One region of the Arthrobacter sp. 05T420 genome, then DNA from elsewhere that is predicted to be linked to it. Evidence: riboswitches for the same ligand, from Rfam matches in the RefSeq annotation. Region 1 holds a riboswitch; the other holds the start of a gene.
What was found. Region 1 has a riboswitch for S-adenosylmethionine ahead of AC1DEM_RS19400 (DUF1737 domain-containing protein). Riboswitches for the same ligand answer to the same signal wherever they lie in the genome.
Positions count from the first base shown of each region.

Region 2: another riboswitch for S-adenosylmethionine. It lies ahead of AC1DEM_RS02160 (aminotransferase class V-fold PLP-dependent enzyme); the one in region 1 lies ahead of AC1DEM_RS19400 (DUF1737 domain-containing protein).

Region 1 covers NZ_JBFTLG010000022.1:83,893-91,412, forward strand. Annotated here, with positions in the region: gene AC1DEM_RS19375 (energy-coupling factor transporter transmembrane component T family protein) at 1-560, shown strand, start outside; gene AC1DEM_RS19380 (UDP-N-acetylglucosamine 1-carboxyvinyltransferase) at 735-2,258, shown strand; gene AC1DEM_RS19385 (glutamate--cysteine ligase 2) at 2,380-3,579, shown strand; gene AC1DEM_RS19390 (O-succinylhomoserine sulfhydrylase) at 3,626-4,834, opposite strand; gene AC1DEM_RS19395 (rhodanese-like domain-containing protein) at 4,834-5,244, opposite strand; gene AC1DEM_RS19400 (DUF1737 domain-containing protein) at 5,241-5,489, opposite strand; SAM riboswitch class IV at 5,610-5,725, opposite strand; gene AC1DEM_RS19405 (ATP-grasp domain-containing protein) at 6,086-7,042, shown strand; gene AC1DEM_RS19410 (hypothetical protein) at 7,088-7,324, opposite strand.
Region 2 covers NZ_JBFTLG010000001.1:461,264-468,783, forward strand. Annotated here, with positions in the region: gene AC1DEM_RS02125 (hypothetical protein) at 147-281, opposite strand; gene AC1DEM_RS02130 (hypothetical protein) at 329-700, opposite strand; gene crcB (fluoride efflux transporter CrcB) at 739-1,110, opposite strand; gene AC1DEM_RS02140 (fluoride efflux transporter FluC) at 1,107-1,556, opposite strand; gene AC1DEM_RS02145 (metal-dependent transcriptional regulator) at 1,569-2,285, opposite strand; gene AC1DEM_RS02150 (Nramp family divalent metal transporter) at 2,302-3,588, opposite strand; gene AC1DEM_RS02155 (class I SAM-dependent methyltransferase) at 3,722-4,483, opposite strand; gene AC1DEM_RS02160 (aminotransferase class V-fold PLP-dependent enzyme) at 4,553-5,971, opposite strand; SAM riboswitch class IV at 6,007-6,120, opposite strand; gene AC1DEM_RS02165 (glutamyl-tRNA reductase) at 6,198-7,520, opposite strand, start outside.

The sequences.
Region 1 (7,520 bases):
CCATCCTGGCGCCCGACGCCGGTTCCGTGCTGGTCGACGCCGGGATCTGGTCCATCAGTGCCGGCTCCCTGCAGTTGGGGATCGGCTTCATGCTCCGCGGGCTTGCCATCGCGCTGCCTGCGGTGCTGCTGATGAGCTGCACCGACCCCACAGACCTGGCCGACGCCCTGGCCCAGAACGCAAAACTGCCGCACCGGTTCGTCCTGGGCACCTTGGCCGCCATGCGGCTGGTCGGGATCATGACCGAGCAATGGCAGACGATCGGCATGGCCCGGCGGGCCCGCGGGGTGGGCTCGAGCGGTAACCCCTATCAGCGGTTCCGCGCCACTCTGGGCCAGAGCTTCGGCCTGCTGGTGCAGGCGATCCGGAGCGCCTCGCGGCTCGCGGTGACCATGGAGGCCCGCGGCTTCGGCGGCGCCGCGCGGACCTGGGCCAGGCCGTCTACTTTCAGTGGGCTTGACGCCTGGGTGCTGCTGGGCGGGCTCGGCATCGCGGCAGCAGCCGCCGCCGCGGCCCTTGTGGCGGGCAGCTGGAACCTTGTCTTCCTCACGCACCAGTAGGCGTCGCCGCAACCGCCGGCGCCACTGGCGAAGCCATTGACGGCACTACTGATTCAAGCGCCACCGTGCACCGCAGTGCGCGGGTTATCGCATGATGCGGGTATCCCTGTGAGATTAACGGCAATCCGGCCGGAATGCCGGGGGTTAATAAATCATCCGTGATATTTTCGGGACATGACTCAACCGACTGCTGAACATGTAGGCCTCCTGCTCCGCGAAGCCCGCGGGGCGAAAGGCTGGACTCAGGGACAACTCGCCGCCGAGCTCGGCACCAGCCAGAGCGCCATCGCCCGGATGGAACAGGGAAAGCAGAACCTGAGCCTGAAGATGATCCAGCGACTGGAGGCGATCGTCGGGCACAGCATCGTCAAGGTGGGCCGGCCCCAGATGACCCACCTCCGGGTCGAGGGCGGCCGCACGCTGGCCGGTGCGGTGGACGTCAACAGCAGCAAGAATGCCGGCGTCGCGCTGTTGTGCGCCAGCCTCATCAACCGCGGCACCACCACCCTGCGCCGGCTGGCCCGGATCGAGGAAGTCAACCGGATCGTGGAGGTGCTGACCAGCATCGGCGTCGAATGCACGTGGCTCAACGCAAACGACCTCCAGATCCGCCGCCCCGCGGTCCTGGACCTGGCATCCATGGATGTGGAGGCGGCCCGCCGGACCCGCAGCGTCATCATGCTCCTGGGGCCGCTGCTGGACGAGACCGACACCTACCGGCTGCCATACGCCGGCGGCTGCGACCTTGGCACGCGCACCGTGCAGCCGCACATGCAGGCACTGCGGCAGTTCGGCCTGAGCGTGGAGGCGAAGTCCGGGTTCTACGCGGTGCAGGCACCGCCGTCGGACGCCCATGACCGCTCCTTCGTGCTGAGCGAACGCGGCGACACGGTGACCGAGAACGCCATCATGGCCGCAGCCCACCGCCGCGGCACCACCATCATCCGCAACGCCAGCCCCAACTACATGGTGCAGGATCTCTGCTTCTACCTGCAGATGCTCGGGGTGGAAATCGCGGGGGTTGGCACCACCACGCTGGAGATCACCGGCTGCCCGTCGATCGACGCCGACGTCGAATACTTCCCGTCCGAGGACCCGATCGAGGCGATGAGTCTCATCACCGCCGGCATCGTGACGAACTCGGAAGTCACCATCCGCCGGGTCCCGATCGAGTTCATGGAAATCGAACTCGCCACGCTCGAGCAGATGGGCCAGCGGCTCGAGGTCTCCGGGGAATACTTTGCCCGCAACGGCCGCACCCGCCTGGTGGACGTCACCACCAAGCCCTCGGAACTGCGGGCGCCGGAGGACAAAATCCACCCCATGCCTTTCCCCGGCCTGAACATCGACAACCTGCCCTTCTTCGCGGTGATCGCGGCCAACGCCCACGGCCAGACCATGATCCATGACTGGGTCTACGAGAACCGGGCCATCTACCTGACGGAACTGAACAAACTGGGCGCCCAGGTCCAGCTGCTCGATCCCCACCGGATTTATGTCAACGGCCCCACCAAGTGGCGTGCCGCCGAGGTGGGCTGCCCGCCGGCCCTCCGCCCCGCAGCCTGCCTGCTGCTGGCCATGCTGGCCGCCCGCGGGGTCTCGGAGCTGCGCAACATTTATGTCATTGAGCGCGGCTATGAGGATCTGGCCGAACGGCTCAACACCATCGGCGCGAAGATTGAGTATTTCCAAGACTGATTCCAGACCGGCCCAAGCGACGCGGGGTCACTCCACGCCCATCCGAAGGCGTGGGATGGGCGTGGAGTGACCCCGCGTCGGTGTAGGGGCGTTTCTGCCGATCCTGACGCACAATAGATTCATGCGCACGTTCGGCGTGGAGGAAGAACTGCTGATAGTGGACCCCGAATCGGGGATGTTGCTTGCCCTCGCCGACCTGATGTTGCCCAACCTGGTGCCGCCGAAGGAACCGGACACCGCCAGGATTCACGCGACAGAGAAACCGGTCCACGAGGGCGCAGACTTCAGCTACGAGCTCAAGCTCGAGCAGATCGAGACCCAGACGCATCCGTGCCTTGAGTACACGGAGCTGCTCCGGCAGCTCAGGCGGGGCCGGACCCTGGCGGACCAGGCCGCGCGGGCTCACGGCGGCCGCGTCGCAGCCCTGGCCACGTCGCCCCAAGGCTCCGCGACGCACCTGACGCCGAATCCACGCTACATGACCATGCAGCAACGCTTCGGGCTCACCGTCCGGAACCAACTGACCTGCGGCCTCCACGTCCACACCTATGTGGAGTCCCCGGAGGAGGGCGTGGCCGTGATGGACCGGATCCGCGACAAGCTTGCGGTGCTGATTGCAATCAGCGCGAATTCCCCGTTCTGGAACGGGGCCGAGACCGGATTCGAAAGCTACCGCACCCAGGCGTGGAACCGCTGGCCGGGGTCCGGTCCCACAATGATCTTCGGCAGCCTGCCCGTCTACCGCCGGGTGGTGACCCGGCTGGTGCAAAGCGGCGTCCTGATGGATGAGGGGATGGTCTATTTCGACGCGCGGCTGTGCCGGCAGCATCCCACCGTGGAGATCCGGGTCGCCGATGTGTGCCTGCGGGCCGAGGACGCTGCCCTGATTGCCGTCCTGGTGCGCGCCCTCGTGGAATCGGCGGTGCGGGAGTGGAACGACGGCGTCGACCCCGCACCGGTGCCCACACTGCTGCTGCGGATGGCCGCCTGGCAGGCCAGCAACTGCGGACTGCGCGGGGAGCTCCTGGACTTTGGAACCTTCACCCCTGCCCCGGCCGCGGACGTGGTCAGGGCACTGGTGGATTTCGTGGCCCCGGTGCTCGAGGAGCAGGGCGAGCTGGATCTGGTGCGCGCGGGCGTCGAGCGGATCCTGGCGGAGGGCACCGGTTCGCAGCTGCAGCGCGGGCCGTTCCGGGCGGGCGGACTGCCCGCCGTCGTCGAACGGGCCGTCGAACTGACCACCCAGGGGGCCGCGCCGGGTACCGCCACCAAGGTACGGGCCGACGAGGGATCGCCCCTGGGCAGGGTTCGCCGGGGCTGACGGGGAGCCGGCAGCGCCAGATCTGCTTGAAGACTGGCCCTGAGCGCTAGACCTGTTTGAGCGCCTGGCCGAGGTCGCGGATCAAGTCCTCGACGTCCTCCAGGCCCACCGAAAGTCGGACCACGCCGTCGCTGAGCCCGATCGCCGCACGGCCTTCCGGGCCCATCGCGCGGTGCGTGGTGGTGGCCGGGTGCGTGATGAGCGTCTTGGCGTCGCCAAGGTTGTTGGAGATATCGATGATCCGCAGCGCGTCCAGCAGCGCGAAGGCGGCCTGCTTCGCAGTGCGTCCCGGCGAAGGCGAAAGCTCCAACGTGAGAACGGTCCCGCCGGCCTTCATCTGCTTCACCGCGAGGGGGTACTGCGGGTGGGACGGCAGCAGCGGGTACTTGACCCAACTGACCGCCGGCTGTCCCTCAAGCCATTCCGCCAGCCGCAGGGCAGAGGCCGAGGAATGGTTGACGCGCAGGGCCATGGTCTCCAGGCCCTTGGTGAGCACCCAGGCATTGAAGGCCGAGAGCGCCGGACCGGTGTGCCGCATGAGCTGCCTGACGGGCCCGTCAATGAATTCCTTGGTGCCCAGGATGGCGCCGCCCAGGACCCTGCCCTGGCCGTCGATGTGCTTGGTGCCGGAGTACACCACCACGTCCGCGCCGAGGTCTCCGCAACGCTGCAGCAGCGGGGTGGCGAAGACGTTGTCGACCACCACCGTGGCGCCGGCGGCATGCGCCAGTTCGCTCACGGCGGCGATGTCCACGATTTCCTGCATGGGGTTCGACGGCGACTCGAAGAACACCGCCGTGGTCGGCTCGGACAGCGCAACCTGCCACTGCTCCAGGTCCGGTCCGTCCACGAAGACCGTCTCCACACCCCAGCGCGGCAGGATCTCGTTGAGGATCACGAAACAGGAGCCGAACAGTGAGCGGGCTGCGACCACGCGGTCGCCGGCAGCCAACAGCGCGCCCAGGGCAGTGAAGACGGCTGACATGCCGGACGCCGTCGCAAAACATGCCTCGGTTCCCTCGAGCAGCCGGAGCCGCTCCTGGAACGTCGCGACGGAAGGGTTGCCGTAGCGGGAGTAGACGAAGCGCTCGTCCTCCCCAGTGAAGGCGCGCTCGGCGGCGGCCGCGGACTCGTAGACGAATCCTGAGTTGAGGAAGATTGGCTCGGTGGTTTCCTGGAAGCCGGTGCGGTCCAGGCCGCCGCGGACAGCCTGGGTGTCGGCGGCCCAGCCGGAGGCGTCGGGATTGAAAGTCACTAGATTTTTCCGAGGTTGGTGGGCAGGCCGCGGTTCTTCCAGCCGTTGACGGTGCGTTGGCCAAAGCGGTCGGTCTCGCCTTCGAAGCCCTCAAGAACGTTGTACGAGGTGTAGCCGGCGGCCGTCGCGGCCGTCGCGGCGGCGATCGACCGGGCACCGGAGCGGCACAGGAACACCAGTTCGACGGCGGTGTCCTCCGGTGCTTGCCGCTTTAGCTGTTCCACGAAGTGCGGATTCGGCGTGCCGCCGGCAAGGTTCCACTGGATGAAGAGCGGATCATTTTCTGCGGACTTGGTGTCCGGGATGCCGATGTGGGCCCATTCGCCCTCGGTCCGGACATCCACCAGAATGGCTCCCGCCTCAAGCTTGGCCCACGCCTCAGTAGGGCTGAGGTCTCCTGCGTAGCTCATGCGTGCCCCTCGAATGCCCCAACAGCGTCAAACTCGTCGGCGTCGAGCTCATCAACCGCATTGGCCACGGCGGCGTCCGCGCTCGCAATGGCAGCCGGCAGCACCAGCGCCTGCGCCACGATCACGGTGCTGCCGTTGAAGCTGGCGGCGGGGCTTCCATGCAGGACGTAGCCCTCGGCCAATGCGGCCGACACGCGCTCACAAAAGGCGCGGTCATCCGCACCGGTGAACAGGCGGTAGGCCAGCCTTTCCTCGCCGGCGGGGGCCGCGCTGGTTGCTGCACGGGTGGCTGTGTCTGGGGCGGCTGATGAACTGAGTATTTCGGGTACAGCGGGTGTTGACGTGTCGGGCACGACGGATCTCCTCTTTCACGCTTGCAGCTCGAATGGTCGATATGCCGAGTATTCACCTGAGGCACCCCGCCGCGAAAAGGGAGGGTTGCCGACCGGCCAGTCAGGGCTTGGCGCCGGTTCTCATTACTCCCCAAAAACGTAACACCAACGACGCCGGCCCGCACGGCCGCCGTCGTCATGTTCCGTAACCGGGCCACGCGCAACAGCCTGTGCCGGCCGGCGGACCGTATGCGTGCCTCAGGCAAGTAGTAGCGGGCTCCAACTTCGGGTATTGCCCACTCGTGTGTGCGCGGACGATTCGCCGTCTACTAGGGGAATGGTCCTGCGTGTCGGCGCGAGTTGCGGCAGATCCGGGCAGTCCGTCAATCAGCAGTGCGTAAATCAGCAGTCCGTAAATCGAGTCGTCCGTCAACAAGCCTATGAATCGGTGGCCGGAACCGTCGGAGCCGCAGCAGCGGCCCCGCCGGTGACGGCGGAATGGAGCAATTGTGGGCCCGCGCATACTGGTTACCGGGATAGCAAGCGCCGCCGGCCGTACGGTCGCGGCCCAACTCGAAGCCCGCGGCCTTCCGTATCTGGGCTCCGATGCCCGCGCCGACACTCGCCAGGCGGAGGCTGCTCCCTCCGCAGCCGCGGCCAGGCTCTTGCCCGCGACGGACCCGGACATGATCCTGGACCTGCGCCGGCTGGTGGATCGCGAAGCCATCAACGTCATCATTCCGACCCTCACCGTGGAACTTCCGGTCCTGGCCGCAGCCCGTGCCGGATTCGCCCAGGACGTGCGGATCATCGTGGGCGACCCTGCCGCGGTGGCGCTCGCCAACGACAACCTGTTTACCACCTGGGCGTTGCAGGCAGCCGGCATTCCGGTGCCCCGGTTCGGCGTTCCGGGCGACCTCGCTGCCGCGCCGGCATCCCTAGCCGGCCTCAGCGGTCCCGTGGTGGTCAAGCCGCGGGTCTTCGAAGGCTCCCGTGGGGTCCACGTGCTGGCCGGAACGGCCTCCGTCACCTGGAAGAACATGCCCGCGGGGCAGCTTGTCCAGGAGTTCATCCCGGGCGCCGACTATGTCTGTCTGGTGTTCGGCACCCCGGCACGCAACGCGATGGCGCCAGTGGCGGTGGTCCTGGAGAAGACCAGGACTCCGTATGGACGCGCCGGCAGCGACGAGGTAAGTCGCAGGGTGCCCGCCAGCGAGGCCGGGGACGTACGGAAGCTGGGCCTGGCCGCCGTCCGCACGCTCGGGCTGACCGGGCCAGTCCAGGTCCAGATCCGCCGCCGCGCGGACGGAACCCCTGTGGTGCTGGGAGTCTGCGCGACCCTCGGGGAGAACAGTACGTGGGCCCCGGAAATGCTCGACGCCGTACTGGCAACCTTCATGCTCCCGGCGTTCAACCCCGCCTCGTTCCGGCGGTGCCCGGCAATTCCCGCGGACGCCCTGGGGTGAGGACCAGCACGCCTGGCCCCGGCCCCGCCCCCGACCATGGTCCGGTCAGTGCGTGATGAGATGAGACCCATGTCCAGGCCGGCGCGGGCTGCCGGCCTGGCTCCTGAACAAGCCGATCAGCCCAACGGTCAGTGCCGTCGCCAGGAAGAGGATCAGCCGCACGGTACCTGCCAGGAGCATGAGCAGCACTAATCCGAAAATAAGGGGCAAACACAATATGAAAACGGTGACGAGGGTAACAACATAGCCGAATGCGATGCCAACAAGGGTTGCCTGATCCATTGGACTGCCGTTCATAACGCTAGGGCGATTCCCTGACTTCTGCCGAAACCTGCGGCAGCCGTGCGGCATGTGGCCCAGGGCCACTTCCGCGGTTCCGGACAGCTTTGGGCCAAGCAGGATCCCGCACCGCCGGCTGTTGCGGGGTCAGCTCCTCCGGGAGCCGGCCCGTCAACCATGTGCCCTAACGACAGAACGG
Region 2 (7,520 bases), on a different contig from region 1:
CCGTGGGTCAGGACACTGGCTCTCCCGACGAGGGATCTCAAGAACACTAAAGCGCCTACGGAAGTCCCCCCGCATCATCCGTTTCGGGTGAGCCCGAGGGGGCACATCATAGGGCCGGAAGCAACGGCTTCCGGCCCTATGAGTATTCAGCGCTTCTTGATGTGTGCCACAGGATCGGTGTGGGCATCAACGACGTGCTTCGCCTTTTTCTCGGCCCGTTTTTCCTTGATGGTCTTGACCGACTTTTTCGAAACGCTCTGGTGCGGCGTCTTGTCAGGCATGGTGCTCTCCCTCACGGCTGGGGCCCGGGGTGGCCCCGTCTTTTAAGCTACGCCTCGGGAACCGCGGCGTCCACGATGCCTGCGAAGCGGCTGCCGACGCCGTCATACACACTGCGCACGAGCCCGGGTCCGAGGACGGGGATGTCGCGGGCCTCGTGGTGCGCGCAGCAGACATAGGTGAAGTCCGGCCACCATTTCTTGGGCCGTGCGGCTTCGGAGAATCCACAGACGGCGCAGGTCAGCTGGACCCAGACGGGCCGCTTGCCTGTCCGGTTTGCCCTGGACTGGACCAGCCAGGCCGGGGGGTTGTCCAGCAGTTCGCCGAGCTCGGCCTCGGACAGCCGTGCGGGGATGCCGTGACGGTGCGCCATTTCCAGGGGGATGTCGAGGACCTGGGCTGCTTCACGTCGCGTAATCATCCTTCAACGATACGGGAACGACGGCACCCTAAAGGCCCTCAGCCGGCGAGATAGAGCCCGCAGGCCGCGGCCGCGAGCCCCGCGAGCAGATTCGAGGCTACGTTGAGCGCCGCCGCCCGGTAACGCGTTTCGCTGACCAGGCGGACCGTTGCGGTGGTCCATGAGCTGAAGGTGGTCAGGCCGCCGGCCAGTCCGGTCGCGATGGCCGCGTGCCAGTCGGCTCCCAACTCCATGTGGCCGGTCAGGCCCACGGCTAAACCGATGATGAACGATCCGGTGACGTTGACAGCAAACGTTGCCCACGGCCAGTGCGGCCGGGAGCCTTGGTGGTGCGCAAACCAGGAGTCGACGGCGAACCGCAGCAGTGCTCCCGCCACGCCGCATGCCCCGACCACGAACGCGGTGATCATTGGGCACCTCCGCCGAGGTCGGCAATCGCTTTGCCGGTTTTCCAGCCGGCGGCGGCGGCCCCGAGGCCCAGGACGAGCGAGAGCCCGAGGTAGGCCAGCCAGGTGGCGTGATAGCCGCCGCGGAACTGCTGGTCAATGACTATGACCAGCGCTGAAAAAGTGGTGAAGGACCCCAGAAGGCCGGGGCCGATGCCGGCGCGCAGCCAGAACGCCGTCTGTGGCCGCGCGATCCAGATGGTGGTCAACGTGGCCAGGATGAAGCTCCCGGCCACGTTGATCGCCAGCGTGGTCCACGGCACCTCACCGGCGTTGTCGGGGAACATCAGGCCGGCGCCGAACCGCAGCTCAGTTCCGATCAACCCGCCGACGGCGACGGCGGACCAGGCCTTCCAGCCCGGTACGCCGGGGCGCGGCACGGTCCGGCGATCGTCCAGCGCGCTTTTCACTCAGCTCACGTTTCAATCATGGGCGGGGGCGCTGCAGCCTGCGTGCGCGGCATCGCTGTGGACCCAGAGGGCCGAGGCGACTTCTTCGGCAAAGTCGAATTCCCGCGGTGCCGCGGCGGCACCGATCCGCACCACGATCGGACCGCCGAACGGCCTCCGGCCCACCACCTCCACCTCGGCGTCGAGGTCGATGTCCTGGGCGGCGAGGTAGCGCAGCAGCTCCGGGTTCTCGTCGCTGATCCGGGTGATCCGGCCGGTATGGCCGTCGTCGAGTTCGCTCAGGCGGTGGGCGGCGGGCACCAGCACGGAGCCGTCCGCGGCCGGGATGGGATCGCCGTGCGGGTCCCGGGCGGGGTTTCCGAGCTTGGCCGCCATCCGCTCAATGAAGGTGTCGGAGACGGCGTGCTCAAGGAGCTCTGCTTCGTCGTGGACCTCGTCCCAGCGGTAGCCGAGCTCCCGGACGAGGAAAGTCTCGAGCAACCGGTGCCGCCGGACCATGGACAGGGCGAGCCGGACGCCGTCGCTGGTGAGAGTGACGGCACTATAGGGCTTGTGGTCTACGAGGCCTTGGTCCTTGAGCTTGCGGACCATTTCCGAAACCGAGGAGTTGGCGACGCCCAGGCGCTGCGCCAGCTGCGTGGAGGTGATGGGTTTCGGCTGCCATTCGGTGAACGAATAGATGACCTTGACGTAGTCCTCGATCGAGGAGGAGGGCGCACTGGTCTTCACAGACCTAAGCCTACCGTCAGCTTCCTCGGGAGAAAGTGAGCCACAGCAGCACCACATTAAGTGCCACGACGAGCACCACGCTGATGATGGCTGCGATGCGGAGGGCCAGGCCGTCGGCAAACCGGCCCATCAGGGCCTTGCTGCTGGTCAGTACCACCAGCGGGACGAGGACAAAGGGAATCCCGAAGCTGAGGACCACCTGGCTCAAGACGAGCGCCCAGGTGGGGTCGAAGCCGACCGCCAGCAGCACAACGGCCGGAATCAGGGTCACCACGCGCCGGGCCATGACAGGAATCTTGATCTTGAGCAGGCCCTGCATGATGGTTCCGCCTGCATAGCAGCCCACCGAGGTCGAGGCCAGGCCGGACGCGAGCAGCCCGACTGCGAAGATCACACCGATGATGGGGCCGAGATTGGCGGTGATGGCGGCGTGCGCGCCCTCGATCGTCTCCGTGCCCTCTTCCCCGCCAAGGGTGGAAGCGGCAAGGAGCAGCATGCCGATGTTGACCAGCCCGGCGATCGCCAGCGCGGCCACGACGTCGAACCGGGTAGCCCTGACCAGGCGCGCGACGGCCGCCGGTGGAACATGCAGGTGTTCGTCTGGGCGGTGCCGGTCCCGGGACAGGGCCGAATGGACGTAGATGGCGTGCGGCATGACGGTAGCGCCGAGCATGCTGGCGGCCAGCAGCACAGTCTCCGGACCCTGGAAGCCGGGCACCAGCCCGGCCAGGGCGGCGCGCGGATCCGGCGGGCTGATGAACAGCCCGGCCAGGAAACCGATGGTGATGATGCCGAGCAGGAACATGATGATGAATTCGAAGGGCCGCTGTTTCTGTCGGGCCTGCACCGCGAGCAGGAGCATCGACACCGCACCGACAATCACGGCGCCAAGGGGGAGGGGGAGTCCGAAAAGCAGGTACAGGGCGATTGCCCCGCCCACCACCTCGGCGAGGTCGGTAGCGGCGGCCACGACTTCGGCCTGCAGCCAGAAGGCGCGACGCCAGAACGGTTTGAGCCGCTCGCCGAGGATCTCCGGGAGGCTCTTTCCCGTGACGATCCCGAGCTTGGCGGACTGGTACTGGACTAGGACTGCCATGATGTTGGCGACCACGAGTACCCACACCAGCAGGTAGCCGTACTGTGCGCCTGCGGTCAGGTTGGCGGCCACGTTTCCGGGGTCCACGTAGGCGATCGACGCCACGAACGCCGGCCCCAGCAGGCCGATCAGGGCCCTGCGGGCACCCGGATGTTTATAGGTGCGCGCGTCCTGCGGCGACTGCTCGTGGCCCCTTACATCCAGCACTGCCAGCTCCCGTGAATGGCGCGTCTGCGTTGACGCGATGATCGGCACCGGCCGGAAAAGCGCCCGGTTCAAAGTTTCGCATGCCTACAAGCGACTATTAGGCATACCGAAACAATATGCCCCGGCCGGGGCCTTACGCAATCCGGAAGGCCCGCCACGTCTGGGTCAGGTAGGGCAGCCGCAGCACTGCGCCTGGGGCATGGCCCAGATGCTCGTGCAGGTACCAGTCGAGGTTGGACATTACTTTGGCCCGGGTGGAATCCGATGCCGCGAGGTAGTAGCTGCGGGACTTTGTCAGCTCCTGGATGTCCGCCGTGGTGACCGAATCCTCCCACCGGGTCAGGTGGCTCTCCAGCCCGGTGAACTCGGAACCCACGGGCGGGCGGAAGTGCGGTTTGTGGACGTCCCCGGCGTGCATGATGCGCGAGAGCCGGTGCACCCAGGGCGCAGCGGTGTCCAGTTGGTTCCAGATCAGGCCCAGCACACCGTGCGGCCGCAGGATCCGGGCAATCTCGGTGCTCGCCAGGCGGGGATCGCACCAGTGCCATGCCTGGGCGACCGTGACGAGATCGAACGTCTCCGGCGGCAGGCCCGTGTCCTCGGCGCTGCCCTCGATGGCGGTGACCTCCGGCAGGGTGCGGCGCAACTGCTCCAGCATGTCGGCCGAGGGATCAATGGCCACCGTATGCAGGCCGCGGGCCGCCAGAAGCGCAGTGAACTTGCCGGTGCCGGCGCCGATGTCCGCGGCATCCTTGGCCCCCGCCGGGATCAGCCAGTCGGCCGACTCCTGCGGATACCCCGGGCGGACGCGTTCGTAGTGCTCGCCGCCGTCCTGGAAACTTTGGCCGAGTTCCTGGCGCCGCTCACTGTGGAGCTTGGGCCCGCCGCTTGCCACGTGCGCTCTCCTTCGGGAAGGTACTGCTGGTTTCAGATACCTTTCGAATTTACCGCACGGGCGCCGTGCCTAGTCCTCCGTGCAGGGCGCGGCACCGGCGGTGCCCGGGGTGTTCGGGGCCCAGTGGGGGTAGCTGCGGGTATCGTTGGCCGGCACCCAGCGGCCGGCGTCCACCACGTAGTCCCAGCCGAGTCCGTTCTGCCGCAACTGCTGCAGGCCGGCCAGCAGGCGCTCGGCATCCTCCAGCCGTGAGCCGAGGCCGAAGCTGGCCCGCAAGGAGCCGGCGGGCAGGCCGAGCCGCTTGAGCAGCGGGTGGGCGCAGAAGCGCCCGTCGCGCAGGCCAATGCCGTGTTCGGCCGACAGGTAGGCGGCCACCAGCCCGGCGTCGTAGCCTTCCACGGAAAAGTTTACGACACCGATGGTGCCGGTGCCCGGCAAGTCGCCTCCGGGGGAAGAAGGGGTGGACGAATCGGCAAAAATCCGGTGCACGGTCACGCCGTCGATGCCCTGCAGGCCCTCGACGAGGAAGGACCGGATGGCGTCCTCGTGGGCCTGCCACTGTTCCGGGTCCAGGGCTGCGATCACCTGGGTGGCGCGGGCCAGCGCGGCCGCACCGAGGACGTTCGGCGAGCCGCCCTCGTGCCGGGCGGGTCCGGTGGTCCAGCTGACGGAGTCGAGCCGGGCGTCGCGGACCGCGCCGCCGCCGGCCAGGTGCGGGGTGCCGGCGTCGAGCCAGTCCGTCCGGCCCACCAGCACGCCGGTGCCGAACGGGGCGTACAGCTTGTGCCCCGAGAAGGCGAGGTAGTCGACGTCGTCCGCGGTGATGTCGATCCGCCGGTGCGGGGCCAGCTGTGCGGCGTCGACAACGATCCTGGCGCCGTACTCGTGCGCCAGGGCGGCGAGGGTCCGGATCGGCAGGATTTCCCCCGTGACATTGGAAGCGCCGGTGACGGCCAGCAGGCTGACGCCGCCGCGCGCGAGCTCGTCCCGCAGGCGGTCCACGGTGGCCGCAAGGGTGGGGGCAGCGACGACGCTGCGGTGCGGGACACTCTGCCAGGGCAGGAGGTTGGCGTGGTGCTCGATGTCGAGATACAGGACCTCGCCCGTGGGCCGGCCGTCACGGAGCGGCAGGCAGCCGGCCAGCAGGTTCAGGGAATCGGTGGTGTTGCGGGTGAAGATCACGGAATCGTCCGCCCGGCCGCCCACGAAGTCCCGCACGATGTCCCGGGCATTCTCGTAGACGGACGTGCTGATCTGCGATGCGTAGCCGGCGCCGCGGTGCACGCTCGCGTAGTAAGGCAGGATTTCGTTCAAGTAGGCCGAGACCACGGACAGGGCCGGGGCGGAGGCGCCGTAGTCGAGGTTGGCGTAGCGGGCATGGCCGCCTGTGATCAGCGGGGCCTGGATTTCGGCCCCGGTGACGGCCGCCAGCGGGCGGCCCGCGAGGGCGTGAAATTCGGGGGCAGCGGGAAAAATGGCAGTTGTCATGGGACCTCACTCGACCAGGACCCCCACATCGTGGGAATCCGCGCTTGCCGGGTCCGTTCCGGACCGGCCAGGTCGTCACCCGGGGCACCCCACCGCGTCTGGAGGGTTGCCGGCCAGCAAACCGGGGTTTAGCGCTGGCACTCGTGACCTGCATCGAGCGTAGGACATACGCGCAGCCGGGGAAAAGGCGGTCACCGATTGTGAAGCGGATTGTTACGGACCAGGGCTACGGAGCCGCCGTGACACCATCCAAGGACGGCACTGTGACGCGGCGCGCCGGGCAGGCTCCCGGGCATCCGCCGCGCGGATCGGCCCCGCCGCACGCTCTCATCGCAGACTCCGCCTCCCTCAATTCCCAAGTCGGCCGCCTCAAGCCGACCACAGTGGCGGTCCCGGGGCTCCGGCCGCCAGCGGGCTGGACGCTGAGGCCGAACAGGGCTTCCAGCGCAGCCGCGTAGTCGTGCTGGCGGCCGTCCGTGGCCAGTTCCCTGGCGCGGACCGTGGGGAGGTGAAGCAGCCGGCGGACCAGCCGGCGCATCGCGAGGTTCACATCCTCTGCCTGGGCGCCGCGCCCATGTTGCTTCATGGTGCGCTCCACTTCGGCCTCGAGGACCTGCTGGACGTGCCGGCGCAGGGCCACGATGGCGGCGTCGACTGCGCGCAGTTCCTCTCGATCTTCGAAACGGTGCGCCGCCTGCCGGACCATTGTGCGGGCGAGGCGGAGCGCCTCGGAGTCCGCAGGGGGAGCCGCGGATCGCACTGAATCCAGGGTGATCAGTTCAATGCCCGGCAGATCCGCCACGTGGGGGTCGAAGTCATGGCTCAGAGCGAGATCGACGACGGTGAGGGCACGGCCACTGCCACCTCTCCACTGCGCCAGTTGGCCGGCAGCGATGCGCGTCTCCGTGCCGCTGCAGCCAATCAGTATGTCTGCCCGGGCAACAGCGGCGGGCAGCACCTGTGCCGTCAGCGCCGTGCCACCCCTGCTTGCCACAAAGGCCTCCGCGCGGCCGGATTGGGAGAAGACGGAAATGGTGGGGCATCGTTTGCTCCTGAGGATCTCCGCGACGCACGCGGCGTAGGAACCGGTGCCGAAGAGGACTACGGAAGCATCAGTCAGGGACGGGTACGCGACTCCGGCAGTGGCCAGTTCAAGGGCCACCGAGGCTATGGACCTGCTGGCGCTGCTGAGCGTGGTCCGCGCCCCCACGTCCCTGCCCGTGCGGGAGGCCTCCTGAAACAGCCGGACCAAAAGCCCGCTCGCAGTACCTGCGGCTTGTGCTTCAGCGAGGGCGCGGCGGACCTGGCCGGCGACTTGACGCTCACCCACCACAACGGAGTTCAGGCCGGCTGCAACGGCGAAGAGATGCTCCGCCGCGGACGCGCCAGACGAGTGTTCGAACAGGGACGCAAGCCGGACGGCGGGCAGGCCCGTGCAGAGGCGGACCGTACCCAGGGCAACGGTGCAGGCGGCATCTACATGGTCCCTGGACGCCACCTCGCAGTAGATCTCGAAGCGGCTGCAAGTGGACACGACCACGGCTCCGGA